2 regions of the Bordetella sp. genome follow, and region 2 is predicted to be linked to the other one. Evidence: predicted binding sites of a transcription regulator. Region 2 holds the regulator's gene; the other holds the start of a gene.
What was found. The regulator sigma-54, encoded in region 2, starts transcription at its own class of promoters, with help from an activator protein. The targets are predictions, from matches to a motif close to TGGCANGNAANCTGCTTT.

Region 1 (7,127 bases), on a different contig from region 2:
GCTGGGGTCAACCGTATCCGCATCACGCGCGTATCGCAGCAGCGCGACGATGCCATGGTCGCCTATGCGCGCGAACCCTCGGCACCCGACCCGGACGTGGTGCCGCTGTCCGCCCCGCAGTTCGCCTCGCTGAAAACACTGGCGGACAAGGTCAGCCATTTCCAGCTGCTGGGCGGCAACTCGGTACAACTGCTGGATGGCGGCGACGAAGCGTATCCGGCGATGATCCAGGCAATCCGCCAGGCGCGCTACACGATCGCGCTGCAAAGCTATATCTTCGACAACGACCCGATCGGCCGTGAAATGGCCCAGGCCCTGATCGAGGCCCAGGCGCGCGGCGTCCAGGTGCGCGTCCTGATCGATGCGATCGGTTCGCACTACTCCCGCCCGCCCATCATCCGGATGCTGAAGAAAGGCGGCGTGCCGACGGCGCGCTTCATGACCAACCCGCTGGGCGTGCTGCGCATGCCCTACGCCAACCTGCGCAGCCACCGCAAGATCCTGGTGGTGGACGGCCGGATCGGGTTCTCCGGGGGCATGAACATCCGCGCGGCCTTCGTCAGCGCGCTGGCTCGGGACGACACCAACCGGGATACGCACTTCCGCTACGAAGGCCCCGTCGTCACGCAGCTGCTGTCGGTGTTCGCGCATGACTGGGACTTCACTACGGGCGAGTCCCTGGCCGGCAGCCTTTGGTTCAATCACGCGGCAGGCACGGTGAACGGTATCCCGGCAGGGGCTGCCGGCGCGCCAGGCAGCGCGGCGGTGCGCTGCGTACCCTCGGGTCCGGACCGCTCGTTGGGCAGTACCCACAATATGCTGCTGGGCGCGCTGGCCGTGGCCCAGCAGCATGTGCGTATCCAGTCCCCCTATTTCCTGCCGGACCAGACCCTGATCGGCGCCCTCGCGACGGCAGCGCGGCGCGGCGTGCGGGTGGACATCGTGATCCCGGGAAAGAACAATCTGCGGCTGGTGGACTACGCGATGACGGCGCAGCTGGACCAGGTCATCCGTTGGGGCTGCAAGGTGTGGCGCACGACCGGCATGTTCGACCATTCCAAGCTGATGACCGTGGACGATGCGTGGTCCTATACGGGGTCGTCCAATCTCGACCCGCGCAGCCTGCGGCTGAACTTCGAGCTGGATACCGAAATCTACGACCGCGCCACGGCGCGTGCCATCGGGGCGCGCATCGACGCCACCATCGCGACCGCCATCCCGCAAACGCTGGAAACGCTGCGCACGGCGCCTTTCCTCAAGCGCCTGCGCAACAAGGTGATCTGGCTGGCCACGCCTTATCTGTAGGCATGCGCCGCAAGGGACGAAGCCGCGCGCCAGCGGCCGCAGGTCCCCAGGGAGCGGGACGCCGCCGATCCGGCCCGGGCTTACTGCTTGGGCAGCCAGGGCGCGAACGGCCCGATATCCTGATCCGGGAGCACATACCATACCTTGCGCACGGCATCCCATTTCGCGCCGAGCGCCTTGGCGATGTCCTTGTCCGCATAGGGAACGGATAGATCGCGGCGCGCCCGGGATACCGCCTCGCGCCGCGGCTCCTGCCGGAGGACGGCGTCCGCATACGCTTCCGTCTGCGTCAAGCGCATCCGCGCGATGAACGGACTGCGACGATCTTCCCCGGCCGGCGCGATTAAGGTCAGGCGAGATCGCGCACGCGTAGCGGCCACATAGAAAAGGTTTTCCTCGTCGCGCGGATCGTGGATCGCGCTGGGAAACTCCCCGGCGGCCAGGAACGGAATCAACACATGATCGTATTCCTTGCCCTTGGAATGCGCCGCGTATTCGATCAACACCAGATTCCTGCTACGCCGCGACGAGACGAACTCATCGGCGGCACCCAGCCAGTCGTGGAAGTCCCGCAGGCTCATGGCCGAGCGCTGCGCCATGGCGACGAAACCGTCGATGGAATACGTAATAATCGCCGCCTCATGCGGATCGATATAAACGCGGTGGGCAAGCGCCTCCACGTCCAGGAGCTTGCACACCGCCCGCAGCGTCTCGTATGCCGGCGTCTCCGGCGGGGCCGAGCGCACCGACTGTACGGCGGCGATGATGCGGGCGCTGACCGCCGGGTTCCCTACCCGGGTGATCTGCCCGACAAAAAAGTCCCGCAGCATCTCGGGATGACGCGCGATGGTTTGTTTCGCGTCGTCTATTTCCTTCGGTTCCAGCGGCACCTCGCCGAACACCGCCAGCGCCTCGACGATGGCGCCGCGAACCGACGCGGAACGCACCGCCTCGAGCTTATCCAATGCGATGGCGAGCATGCCGCGAAGGAACAGGATTTCCTCGCGCAGCAGATAGCTTGTCATACTGCCGGTCCGGTAGCCGATATTGGCCTGCATCAGCGCGTTCTCGATCTCCACGGACTGGTGCCTTTCCCGCAGCAGGATCGCGCAGCCATCCAGCGGCTTTTTCCTGGACTGCCACGCCTGTACGGCCTGCACCACCCGGTTCGCGCATTCGCTCGCCTGAGCATCGGGATAGGTCAGCAACTCGATATCGGTACGCGAAGAAAGCGCGGAGTCGACGGGTTTATTCTTCAGCTCGCGCATCGCATAGGCCAGGTGCGGGCCATGGCGGTAGGTCAGCGTCAACGGGAAGCGCGCGGCGTATGCGAAGCGCTGCATCAGGAATTGCGCGTCGGCGCCGACCTGGGTATGAATGACCTGGTCCCGGTCGCCGGCACCCACGAAATAGACGTCGGCCCGCCGATACAGCGCTTCCAGGACACTGAAGGAAGCTTCATTCAGGTCGTGCAGCTCATCCGCCGTTACCAGGGCGACGTCCGGCAGGTGCGCCGAGGATTCCGGTTCTTCCCGCAGCATCTTCGCCAGGTCATAGGTGGCGTCGAACGGACCGCGAAAGCTCACCTCATCGAATACACCCCGCCGCAGCTTTTCGTATTCCAGCGACCATAGATAAGTCGTCAGCGTTACGCCCAGATCCTCGGCAACGAACTCCAGGCCCAGCGTATCGTCGACGCTTTCGAATGCCATCCTGGCCTTCAGCCGCAGCAATGCATCGAGAAACTGGCTTACCGCTACGTTATGCGTCCGAATATCGAGCGAGGCCTCCAGGTCCTGATAGGCCACGCTGACGTTCTCCAGCGCCTCCAGCGCGATCTCTCGCAGTTGCCGGCTCGAAGGGCGCTGCGGCGGTACGGCATCCTCGATCCCTTTCAACACGTCGTGCGCCAGATCCTCCATGGTCGTCACCCAGATACGCGAGGCGATGCCGGAAGCAATGCCGACCTCGATCAACCGTGCACGCATCACGTCCCGCGCCTCGGGCGTGAACGTAAGCGCCAGGATGCGCTCCGGCGCAAGCCCGCGCGCGAGGGCTTCGCCTATGCGAAGCGCCAAAGTAGTGGTCTTGGCCGCCCCCGCATTGGCTTCGATAAGGGTGACTCGATGACGCGACAACTGGATATCGCACTGCTCTCGCGTGGGTACGAAACGTTGGGGAACGAACAATGAAGTTGCAGGCTGGCTCATCGCGATATCGTCAATTTTCGTCTGGCCGGGACGCAGGGCTGCGGGCACCCTGTCATCGATGACCATGGATCTTGCGGGAGCCTATTGAATCGCAGTCCGTCTGCAAAGGACAAGCGATTTCCCGGTTTCCGCCACGCGGGGCGGGCGGTCCCGGCCTGGAAAGCAGGCCCGCGGACGATACGCGGGCGTCAGCCCTTCAGCCAGCCGGCGGCTTCCACCATGGCGCGGGCCACCTCGCCGATGCGCTGCTGGCTTTTCATGGCATGGTCGCGCAACATGCGGTAGGCCTCGTCCTCCGAGACGCCGCGCAGCGACATCAGCAGGCCCTTGGCCTTGTCGACCCACTGCCGCTCGGCCAGGCGCTGGCGCGCCTCGGTCAGCTCTTCGCGACGCGCGCGATCGACGGCGTAGCGCTCGATGGCGACGTCGAGCAGGCTGCGGATGCGGGACGCCGGCACCTCGCCGACGACATACGCGGCCACCCCGGCCTGCAAGGCGGCGCGCATGGCCTGGCGGTCGTTGCTTTCGGTGAACATGACGACGGGGCGGTCGCCGTGCGCGCTGGCCACGCAGACCCCTTCCAGCGTGTCGCGCGACGGCGCATCGGCATCGATCAGCACCACGTCCGGCGCATGGCGGGCAATCAGGGCGGACAGATCGGCGGCCGGCATGACCTCCGCGACGATGCTAACGCCCCCTTGTTCCAGGGTGCTCCGCAGCTCCGCCACGCGTCCTTCGCCGTCCTTGATCAACATCACCCTAAGCATGTGCCCTCCGCACGCCACGTCCTTGTGCAATGCAAGATGCATGCCATTCCGGACACCGGCCCTGCCCCGCAATAGCCGCCGTCCGGTCAATGCGGCAGGCGCGTGCACCATACCCGGACCGCGCGCACCGTCATGGCGCACAACGCCGCCGCGCCGCACCATCAGGCCGCACGCCCGGGGGTGCCGGTTGGGGCAGCGCCGGCCCGAAAAGCGGCAATCCTCTTCGATTACCCCGCCAACCCGTTGATTATTAATCCCATTTTTTTGCTGTCCGGACGACATTGAATTTGGCATAGGTATTGCTTCTGAACCACGGACGGCCAACGAGGGCCGTCATACGCCGCCAAGCGGCGACCGGAACAACGACGTTCCGCACGCGCAGGGATAGCCCTGCGCGTGCGGAACGTTTTTTTTTGGCCGGCCGCGAGCAAGACCTCTTTCTGGGACGATCGAATGAAGCTCAAGACTTTTCCGCAGCATCCGACCCTCGCCGCCGCGCCGGCCGATTTCCAACGGCGCCGCGTCATGAGATGGGCGACCCGGACGCTGGCCGGTGCCAGCATCCTCGGCGTGGTCGATCCGCGCGTACGTGCCGGCGCCTGGGCAGCGGGCACCGACACGCCGGAAAAGACCGAGGTGAAGATCGGCTTTATTCCGCTGACCGATTGTTCGTCCGTGGTAATGGCCTCGGTGCTGGGCCTGGACAAGAAACACGGCGTGAAATTCGTGCTGTCCAAGGAAGCCTCGTGGGCCGGCGTACGGGACAAGCTGATCAACGGTGAACTCGATCTGGCGCATGTCCTGTACGGACTGATCTATGGGGTGCACCTGGGGATAGGCGGGCCGAAGAAAGACATGGCCGTACTGATGGGGATCAATCAGAACGGGCAGGCCATTTCCTTGTCGCAGCAGTTGAAGGACGCCGGCGTCACCGACGGTGCGGCGCTGGCGCGCCTGATGGCCGAGAAAAAGCGCGAGTTCACCTTCGCCCAAACCTTCCCCACCGGCACGCACGCGATGTGGCTGTACTACTGGCTGGCGGCCAACGGCATCAATCCCATGCGCGACGCCAAGGTCATCACCGTACCGCCGCCCCAGATGGTCGCCAATATGCGCATCGGCAACATGGACGGCTTCTGCGTGGGCGAGCCCTGGAATGCCCGCGCCATCCTGGACAAGGTGGGATTCACGGCGGTCACGACGCAGCAGATCTGGCCCGACCATCCCGAGAAAGTCCTCGGCGGCACGGCGGAATTCGCCACCCGTTACCCCAATACGGCCCGTGCCGCGACGGCCGCCGTACTGGAGGCCGGCAAGTGGATCGATGCGTCGCCGGAGAACCGCCGCAAGACGGCCGAAACCGTGGCGGCCAAGTCGTACATCAACACCGACAAGGCCGTGATCGTCGACCGCATGCTGGGCCGCTACGAGAACGGTCTGGGCAAGACCTGGGACGACGAGCACCCCATGCGCTTCTACGGCGATGGCGCGGTCAATTTCCCCTATCTGAGCGACGGCATGTGGTTCCTTACCCAGCACAAGCGCTGGGGCCTGCTGAAGGAACATCCGGACTACCTGGCGGTCGCCACGCAGATCAACCGCATCGATATCTATAAGCAGGCCGCCGCCATCGTCGGCGCGCCGCTGCCGCCGAAAGAAATGCGCGCGTCCACGCTGATCGACGGCGTGGCGTGGGACGGCAGCAACCCGGCGGCGTATGCCGACGGCTTCAAGATCAAGACCTGAGGACTTCGCCATGGACCGCTCCCTTTCCCTATCCGGCGCACGCCCTTCCTGGCCGTGGCGCGAATACTTCGAGGGCACGTTGCGCGCCGTCGTCGGCCCGGCCGCCGGCTTCGCCGTCTTTGTGCTGGTGTGGCAGACCATTGCCCTGCTGGTGCCCGCCATCCCCACGCCCGCCAGGACCTGGGACGAGGCGGTCGTGCTGTTCGCCCACCCCTTCTACGACAACGGTCCGAACGACCAGGGCATAGGCTGGAACGTGCTCGCCTCGTTGGCGCGCGTGGCGGCGGGCTTCGGGCTGGCGGCGCTGATCGGCATTCCGCTGGGCTTTGCCATCGGCCGCTTCAAGGCCTTGAACGCGATGGTGTCGCCCATCGTCAGCCTGCTGCGCCCGGTCTCCCCGCTGGCCTGGCTTCCCCTGGGGCTGCTGCTGTTCAAGGCGGCCAATCCGGCGGCGATCTGGACCATCCTGATCTGTTCGATATGGCCGATGATCCTGAACACCGCAGCCGGCGTGCAACGCGTGCCGCAGGACTACCTGAATGTGGCCCGCGTGCTGGACCTGTCCGAATGGAAGGTCATGACGCGCGTGCTGCTGCCGGCCGCGCTGCCGCACGTGCTGACCGGCGTGCGGCTGTCCATCGGCACCGCATGGCTGGTCATCGTCGCGGCCGAGATGCTGACTGGCGGCACCGGCATCGGCTTCTGGCTATGGGACGAGTGGAACAACCTGAAGGTCGAACACATCGTGATCGCGATATTCGTGATCGGCATAGTCGGGCTGACACTCGACGTGCTGCTGATGCAACTGGCCAAACGCTACACCTACGAGGAGTAAGGCGATGGAAAAGTTCGTACGCATCGAAAGCGTGGGCCAGGTCTTCGACACGCGCAAGGGGCCGTTCGTCGCGCTGCGCGATATCGACCTGACCGTCGCCCAAGGCGAATTCATCACCCTCATCGGCCATTCCGGCTGTGGCAAGTCCACGCTGCTGAACCTGGTGGCGGGACTGACCCGGCCCACCTCCGGCGTGCTGCTGTGCGCGGAGAAGGAAATCACCGGGCCTGGCCCGGAACGCGCCGTCGTGTTCCAGAACCATTC
Region 2 (7,127 bases):
TGCCCGACGCTACGGATGGCACATTGCCGCGCAGCCAGATACGCATCGCAACCGATTCCGGCTGGCTGAGTTATCAACGCAGCCAGGATATTGTCAAGAAGCTCGATACGCCCGGTCAGCCGGCGTCCGGCCCACGCTTCAGCGCCGACGACATGGACTCCGCCACCGCGGGTTTCCTATTGCGTCACCTGCAAGTCGAAGAGGCCATCAGCGGAGCGCCTCTGGAGGCCGGCAATCGTGTCGATCTGTTCTCCGACGGCCCCACGACCTACCACGCCATGCTGGAGGCCATCCGGGGCGCTCGCCAGTATGTGCATATGGAAAGCTATATTTTCGACGACGACGACGCGGGACAGAAGTTTGCGGACGCACTGATCGCGAAGAGAAAACAGGGCGTCCCTGTCGCGCTCATGGTCGATGGCGTGGGGACCTTGCATACGCCGAAGGCTTTCTTCGACCGTCTGCGCGAGGAGGGGATACAGGTAGTGGTGTTCAATCCGGTGAACCCTGCCGAGGCACGCGCGGGATGGTCTCCGAATAACCGCGATCATCGGAAACTGTTGGTTGTCGATGGCAAGACGGGCTTTCTCGGCGGAATCAATATCAGTTCTGTATATGAGTCATCCGCATCGGGTGGGTCATCGGCATCGATCCTGCGCGGCAGCTCGTCGGATTCGGCCCAGCCCCCGGATCCCAAGGAGGCTCCATGGCGCGACACGCAGATCCGGGTGCAGGGTCCGGCCGTGGCCGAGATTGAACGGGTGATGCAGGAAGGCTGGCAGGCCCAGCACGGTCCGCCATTGGACCCAAGAGAGTTCTATCCGGTAAATCAGGGGATGGGAGATCTTTTCGTGCGCATCGTCGCCAATCGCCCGGGAGACCGCGACGGCTATACGCTGTATCTGACTTTCATGTCGGCCATACAAAGCGCGCAGCGATCGATACACATCACCATGGCGTACTTCGTGCCGGATCCTGCCTTCGTCCAGGCCTTGGCGGACGCGGCCAGGCGCAATGTGGACGTGGTGCTGGTGCTGCCGGGCTTCAGCGATTCTTCTCTCGTGTTCCATGCCGGCCGCTCGCATTACTCGGAGTTGCTGGAAGCAGGTGTGAAGATCTACGAGCGTCGCGACGCGTTTCTGCACGCGAAGACCGCGGTGATCGACGGAGTATGGTCCACCGTAGGCTCGAGCAATATGGACTGGCGTAGTTTCGCGCTGAACTATGAGTTGAACGCCGTCGTGATCGGACCGCGCTTCGCCCGGCAAATGGAAACCTTGTTTGACGAGGATGTAGCTCGGGGCCAGCGAATCGATGCCCAATACTGGTCGGACCGGGGCATCAAGGAAAGACTCATGGAGTCCTTTGGTCGGATGTTCGAGCGCTGGCTCTGATACGGCCCGTCTCCCGGGACCGGGAACAGCCGGCGCGTGCCGGCCGGTTCGCAATCAGAGGGGCTACTTTCCGTAGCGCGTTTTGGCATCGGCCATGCAGGCATCCTTGGCGTTGCCGGACAGGGTGTCGCATTTCGCCTTCGCGACGTCATATGCCGCTTCGCGCTTTTCCTTGGTTGCATCGTGTCGCGCTTCGGCCTGTTCCTTGGCTTGCTTCGCGTCGGCCTTGGCGCTATCGCGCGTGGCCTTGGCTTCTTTTTGGCAAACGTCTTTTTCGTCGCCCTTCATGCCATCGCATTTCTTCTGGTCGGCGCGATACTGCGCATCGATTTCCTTGTTGGTCATCGGCGCCTGGGTCTGAGCATGCGCGGTGAAAGTCACCGCCGGGATACTCAATGCGATGGCACTCAGAGAAAGTTTGATGATGCTCATGACGCTACTCCTCGTTGTCGTCTACAGGCCGATTGACCTGGCCCTCGACGGGCTGGTTCTTCGAGCAAGCTGCGTACCCGAGCGCAATATTCCCCAACCATGCGTCGATAGGCATAGCCCTTGCTGTGTGCGTAGTCCCAACTCGTCACACGAAAGGAGATCGGAATGAAGTTCAGTCGTCTCACCTCCATGTTGATTCTCGCCGCGGCTTGCGGGTCCGGTGCCGCGTTGGCGCAGCAGAATGCACCTACCACGCCTTCCACCACGCCGAACGACTCTACCGCCACGCCGCCAAGGAATGACAAGGTACCGCCGGGCACGCCTGCGCCCGCGCCGTATGCGAGCCATCCTGCCGGCACCGCGCCGGTTACGCGGGATAGTTCCGGCAGCGACCTGCGAAAGGAAAAGGAACCGCGCATGCCCTCGGATATGAAGAACACCAACGTCTCGCCAACGAAGGGCGGCGGCGCGCCTTATACGGATACGGGCAAGCGGTAAGGACCTTCGCCGCGCGGAATGACGAAGGGGCGCCGCGGCGCCCCTTTTCGATATGCCTTCGCGGTCAGTACTGCCGGCGCATGTCGGCGGGCGGGTACTTCAGCTGTCCACGGTACTTCGATACGGTGCGACGCGCCACCACCACGCCTTGCTGGCCGAGCAGTTGCGCAAGGTCGACATCGGATAGGGGCGTGGATGCATCTTCGCCGTCAATCATTTCCTTGATCAACGCCCGCACGGCGGCGGCCGAGCAGCTTCCCCCCGTGTCCGTATAAAGTTCGCGGGAGAAGAAGTGCTTGAATTCGAAAATGCCGCGTGGCGTGGCCATGTATTTATTGCTCGTCGCGCGGGATACGGTGGACTCGTGGATTTCCAATTCATCGGCGATCTCGCGCAGCATCAACGGACGCAGGGCGATCTCTCCGTACTCGAAGAACGTTTGCTGGCGCAGAACGATCGCTTCCGCCACGCGCTGTATGGTGCTGTAGCGTTGTTCGACGTTGCGGATCAGCCAGCGTGCTTCCTGCAGCTCTTGTGCCATCGGCGAACGGTCGCTATAGCGTGCATTGCGGAACAGATCGGCGTAGGCCCGATGCAGGCGTGCGCGGGGCATCGCCGCACGGTTGGGTGTGACGATCCATTGGTTGTTGAACTTCTGTACGACGACATCGGGCACCACATAGCTGGAATCGGCTTGTGAATAACGCAGTCCGGGGCGAGGGTCCAGGCGTCGTATCAGCGAGCACGCTTCGCGCATCGCGTCGTCGCTGCATTGGCACGCGCGGACCAGGCCGGAAAAATCGTGCTTGCCCAGGCGTTCCAGTTCGTGTTCGACGATGTGGATTGCCAGATCGCGCGCGGGCGTTGTCTCGTCCATCGCGACGAGTTGCAGCTTCAGGCATTCCGCGAGGTTGCGTGCCCCCAGGCCGGGCGTGTCGAGCTGCTGAACCAACTTAAGGGCGACCTCCCATTCCTCGGGCTCGGGTGGGGGATCGAATACCCCGTCCCCGGCGAGTTCGGTCAGGTCGGTTCGCAGATAGCCTTCTTCGTCCAGCCCCTCGATGATGTACTCGGCCATCAGGCGATCGCGTGGCGCCAGTCGGTAGCTGCACAGTTCGCTGCATAGCCGGTCGCGCAGGTCTTCGGTGCTGCGGGCCCACTGGCCGACGTCGCTGTCGCCATCGCCCGAAGCGCGGGCCGCGGGGTAATCGCCGGAATACTCCGATTGAATGTCCGGCAGCTCGGGTAGCTCGACCACGACTTCCGGCGGAGCTTCCGTCAGAGCGGGATTCTGCATATCGGACGCGCCGGCCAAATTTTCGTGGAGCGCCGTATCCGTGGCCGGCGTGCTCGCCACGCCGGAGTCGGCCGGTGCGTTATCGTCCTCGCCTTCCTCGAGGAACGGGTTTGTCGCAAGTGCTTGCTCGATTTCGCGGGTAAATTCCAGCGCGGACATCTGCAGCAGTTTTACCGACTGCTGGAGCCGCGGCGTCAGGCTGGTCTGCTGACGCGCCCTGAGTTCGTACGTGGCTTGATGTGCCAATTGCTGTCTCCGTCTGACTGCAGGGATGAAAACGCCCATCCCATTCAAGACAAACATAAGCAAGGTGCATGCCAATTTTCAGTCGACCCCGTGCGACCTGACGGACCCCTGGCAAGCCCGCGTATTTATTGGCTTTTCAAGGCACGCCGCATGCTGGCGTAGGGATAGGTGGATCGCTGGATGCCGCCAAGCCCCCGACTTTGCCGGACGGATTTACCAGCTCATGTAATAACTGCCAGACGCCTCCAGGATCGCGGCGGCGGCGTCATTCCCAGGAGGTCGATATGGAGCATGGCCGAGATACCGTCGAACCCGGGCACATTGCCGCCGCCGGCTCGCCGGCCGAGACGCGGATCGTCGGGTCGGCAAAGAAATCCGGCGCCGGCCCCGGGCCGGAAGTCATGGCGGCGGCCACGCTGGAGGGGAACGACGTCCTGAACCTGTCCGGCGAAAAGTTGGGCGTTTTGCAGGACATCATGATCGACGTCGGCAGCGGCCGCATCGCTTATGCCGTGCTGGCACGAGGCGGTGTCATGGGGATCGGCGACAAGCTGTTCGCGGTGCCGTGGAGCGCGTTGACGCTGGACACCGACCGCAAATGCTTTCTGCTGGATATCGACCTGGAGCGTCTGCGCAACGCCGCCGGCTTCGACAAGGACAATTGGCCGCGCATGGCTGACCCCGCCTGGGCTGCGGGGGTCCACGAGTACTATGGGCAGCCCCCGTATTGGTCGTGACTTTGCCGCGAGTCCGGGATTACCCGGAGTGCGAGGTCGCGGATCCGTCGTAGGTGCCAAGCCGGTTGTACAGCGTCTTAAGGCTGATACCCAGCGTGCGGGCGGTCAGGCGCTTGTCGCCCTGGTGATGAGCCAGTGTCGCCAGGATCAATTCCCTTTGTGCCTGCAGCAGCGAGGTTCCCACGGACATCTTCAACGTGCCATGGGCAACCTGCGCCTTGGACTGTCGCCGTGACAGCGCCGGCGCGGCGATCTCGACCACGTTATCGGCCAGAATGTAGGCGCGATGGATAGTATTCTTCAATTCCCTGACGTTTCCCGGCCAGTCGTATGCCAGCAGGGCGTCGGATGCACGCTTGGAGAAGACTTTGTTGGTTCCCTCGGCCGCGTTGAAGCTGTCCAGGAAACGCTGTGCCAGGTAAGGCACGTCTTCCAGCCTTTCCCGCAGGGGCGGCACGCGCAGCGGCACCACGGCCAGCCGGTAGAGCAGGTCCTCGCGGAAGCGGCCCTCGTTGACGGCCGTGTATGGGTCCCGGTTGGTGGCGGCCACGATGCGGACGTTTACCCGAACCGGGTGGAGTCCGCCGACGCGATGAAAAGTGCCGGTTTCCAGGACGCGCAGCAGTTGTACCTGCATGTCCAGCGGCATCTCCGTGACTTCGTCCAGGAACAGGGTGCCGCCGCTGGCATGCTCGAAGTAGCCGATGTTCTGGGCGATGGCGCCGGTGAAGCTGCCTTTTTCGTGGCCGAACAGCTCGGCTTCGATCAAGGTCGCGGGGATCGCGCCGCAATTGACGGGGACGAAAGGCTGGTCGGCGCGCTCGCTGCCGCCGTGGATGGCCCGGGCCACGAGCTCCTTGCCTGTACCGCTCTCGCCCACGATCAGCACGCTGGCGTCGGTGCCGGCCACTTTGTCTATCTGCTCAGCCAATCGGCGCATGGCTTCGCACTTCCCCATAGAGGACGGCTTCGGAAACGCGGTCGGATCGAGGCGGCCGTTGGCGCGGGACGCCCCCGTGGCGTTGGGTATTCCCATTTTCGGGCTTGCTCTTTTGGCGGTAGGGCGCCTGGAATCGGCGTTCGCAATATTGTTGGGCTGCATATCTCGTGATCCTACTTTTCCAGAATACGCGTCGTTGCAAGCACTTGAAAGTAGATGAAAATCTTAGCTAACTGTACGAATTGATTACGTTTGCCGAAAACGTGGCACGATAAGCTTCGCTGCCTTGAATGGCCCGCATTATGCAACGGTCTCCGTCTTAAACGCGATGCGGGTCGCTCCCGGCGGAGGCTAGAATAAAGCCGAGAGGGGCGCCGCGCGCCCAGCGTTTTCTAAACCCCAGAAAGAACCGCGAACACACGGAACTGCGAATGCCACATGTTTTGATCGTCGATGACGAATCTCCGGTGCGAACCGCGCTGGCCGAGATCGTCAAGGACGAAGGGTTTACCGTTGCCCAAGCCAGCGATCTGCGCGAGGCGAAGATCCAGATCCTTCGCCAGTCGCCGGACCTGGTCTTGTCCGATCTGCAGCTGCCGGATGGGAGCGGCCTGGATATCTTCCAGGCGTTGAGCTCGCCGAACGTCGATGTGGTGTTCATTACCGGCCACGCCAGCGTCGAAAGCGCGGTGGACGCCTTGCGTCTCGGGGCGATCGATTACCTGCTCAAGCCGGTCAATATCCAGCGCCTGAAGATGGTCCTGGGCCGCATGCCGCGTAACGCCGATCTGTCGCCGTGGGGTGGTCCCTTCGAGGACGAAGACCGCTTCGGCAAAATGCTGGGGCGCTCCGAGCCCATGAAGCGTCTCTACCGGCAGATCGCCAAGGTGGCGCCAACCGAAGCGACCGTATTCCTGATGGGAGACAGCGGCACGGGCAAGGAGCTCGCCGCGCAGGCCATCCACGAACTGAGCGGGCGCCGCAAGGGCCCATTCCTGCCGGTCAATTGCGGGGCCATTTCTCCCAATCTGATCGAAAGCGAAATGTTTGGCCACGAGCGCGGCAGCTTCACGGGCGCGGACCGGCAGCACAAGGGTTACTTCGAGCGGGCGGCGGGCGGCACCCTGTTCCTGGATGAAATCACGGAAATGCCCATAGACCTGCAGGTCAAGCTGCTGCGGGTCCTCGAAACAGGCCTGTTCATGCGGGTCGGGACGAACCGCGAAATCGCCAGCGACGTGCGGGTGGTGGCCGCGACCAACCGCAATCCGGAAGAGGCGGTCGCGGAAGGCAAGCTGCGCGAAGACCTGTATCACCGGCTCAACGTTTTTCCGGTGGAGCTGCCGCCACTACGCGAGCGTGGGGACGATGTGATCCTTATCGCCCAGCGCTACCTGGACATGCTTAACAAGGAGCGCGGGGCGGAGAAGAAATTCGCGGTCGATACATTGGAAGCCCTGCGTAGCCACACTTGGCCGGGCAATGTGCGCGAGCTCAAGAACTACGTCCACCGCGCCTTCATTCTGGCCGACGATAATGAGATCCGCGCCGGCGTCGTGCCGCTGCAGATGTCGCCGGAGAAA

Region 1: the regulator sigma-54 is predicted to act here: its motif matches at 4,311-4,328, upstream of ACO1P8_RS01515 (ANTAR domain-containing response regulator).

What each region holds. Positions count from the first base shown of each region.
Region 1 covers NZ_JBMQQZ010000003.1:59,584-66,710, reverse strand. Annotated here, with positions in the region: gene ACO1P8_RS01525 (phospholipase D-like domain-containing protein) at 1-1,305, shown strand, start outside; gene ACO1P8_RS01520 (3'-5' exonuclease) at 1,386-3,515, opposite strand; gene ACO1P8_RS01515 (ANTAR domain-containing response regulator) at 3,704-4,282, opposite strand; gene ACO1P8_RS01510 (CmpA/NrtA family ABC transporter substrate-binding protein) at 4,808-6,028, shown strand; gene ntrB (nitrate ABC transporter permease) at 6,039-6,863, shown strand; gene ACO1P8_RS01500 (ABC transporter ATP-binding protein) at 6,868-7,127, shown strand, end outside.
Region 2 covers NZ_JBMQQZ010000091.1:49,960-57,086, forward strand. Annotated here, with positions in the region: gene ACO1P8_RS20025 (phospholipase D-like domain-containing protein) at 1-1,394, shown strand, start outside; gene ACO1P8_RS20030 (hypothetical protein) at 1,458-1,826, opposite strand; gene ACO1P8_RS20035 (hypothetical protein) at 1,992-2,324, shown strand; gene ACO1P8_RS20040 (RNA polymerase factor sigma-54) at 2,389-3,867, opposite strand; gene ACO1P8_RS20045 (PRC-barrel domain-containing protein) at 4,152-4,604, shown strand; gene ACO1P8_RS20050 (sigma-54 interaction domain-containing protein) at 4,624-5,640, opposite strand; gene ACO1P8_RS20055 (sigma-54-dependent transcriptional regulator) at 5,976-7,127, shown strand, end outside.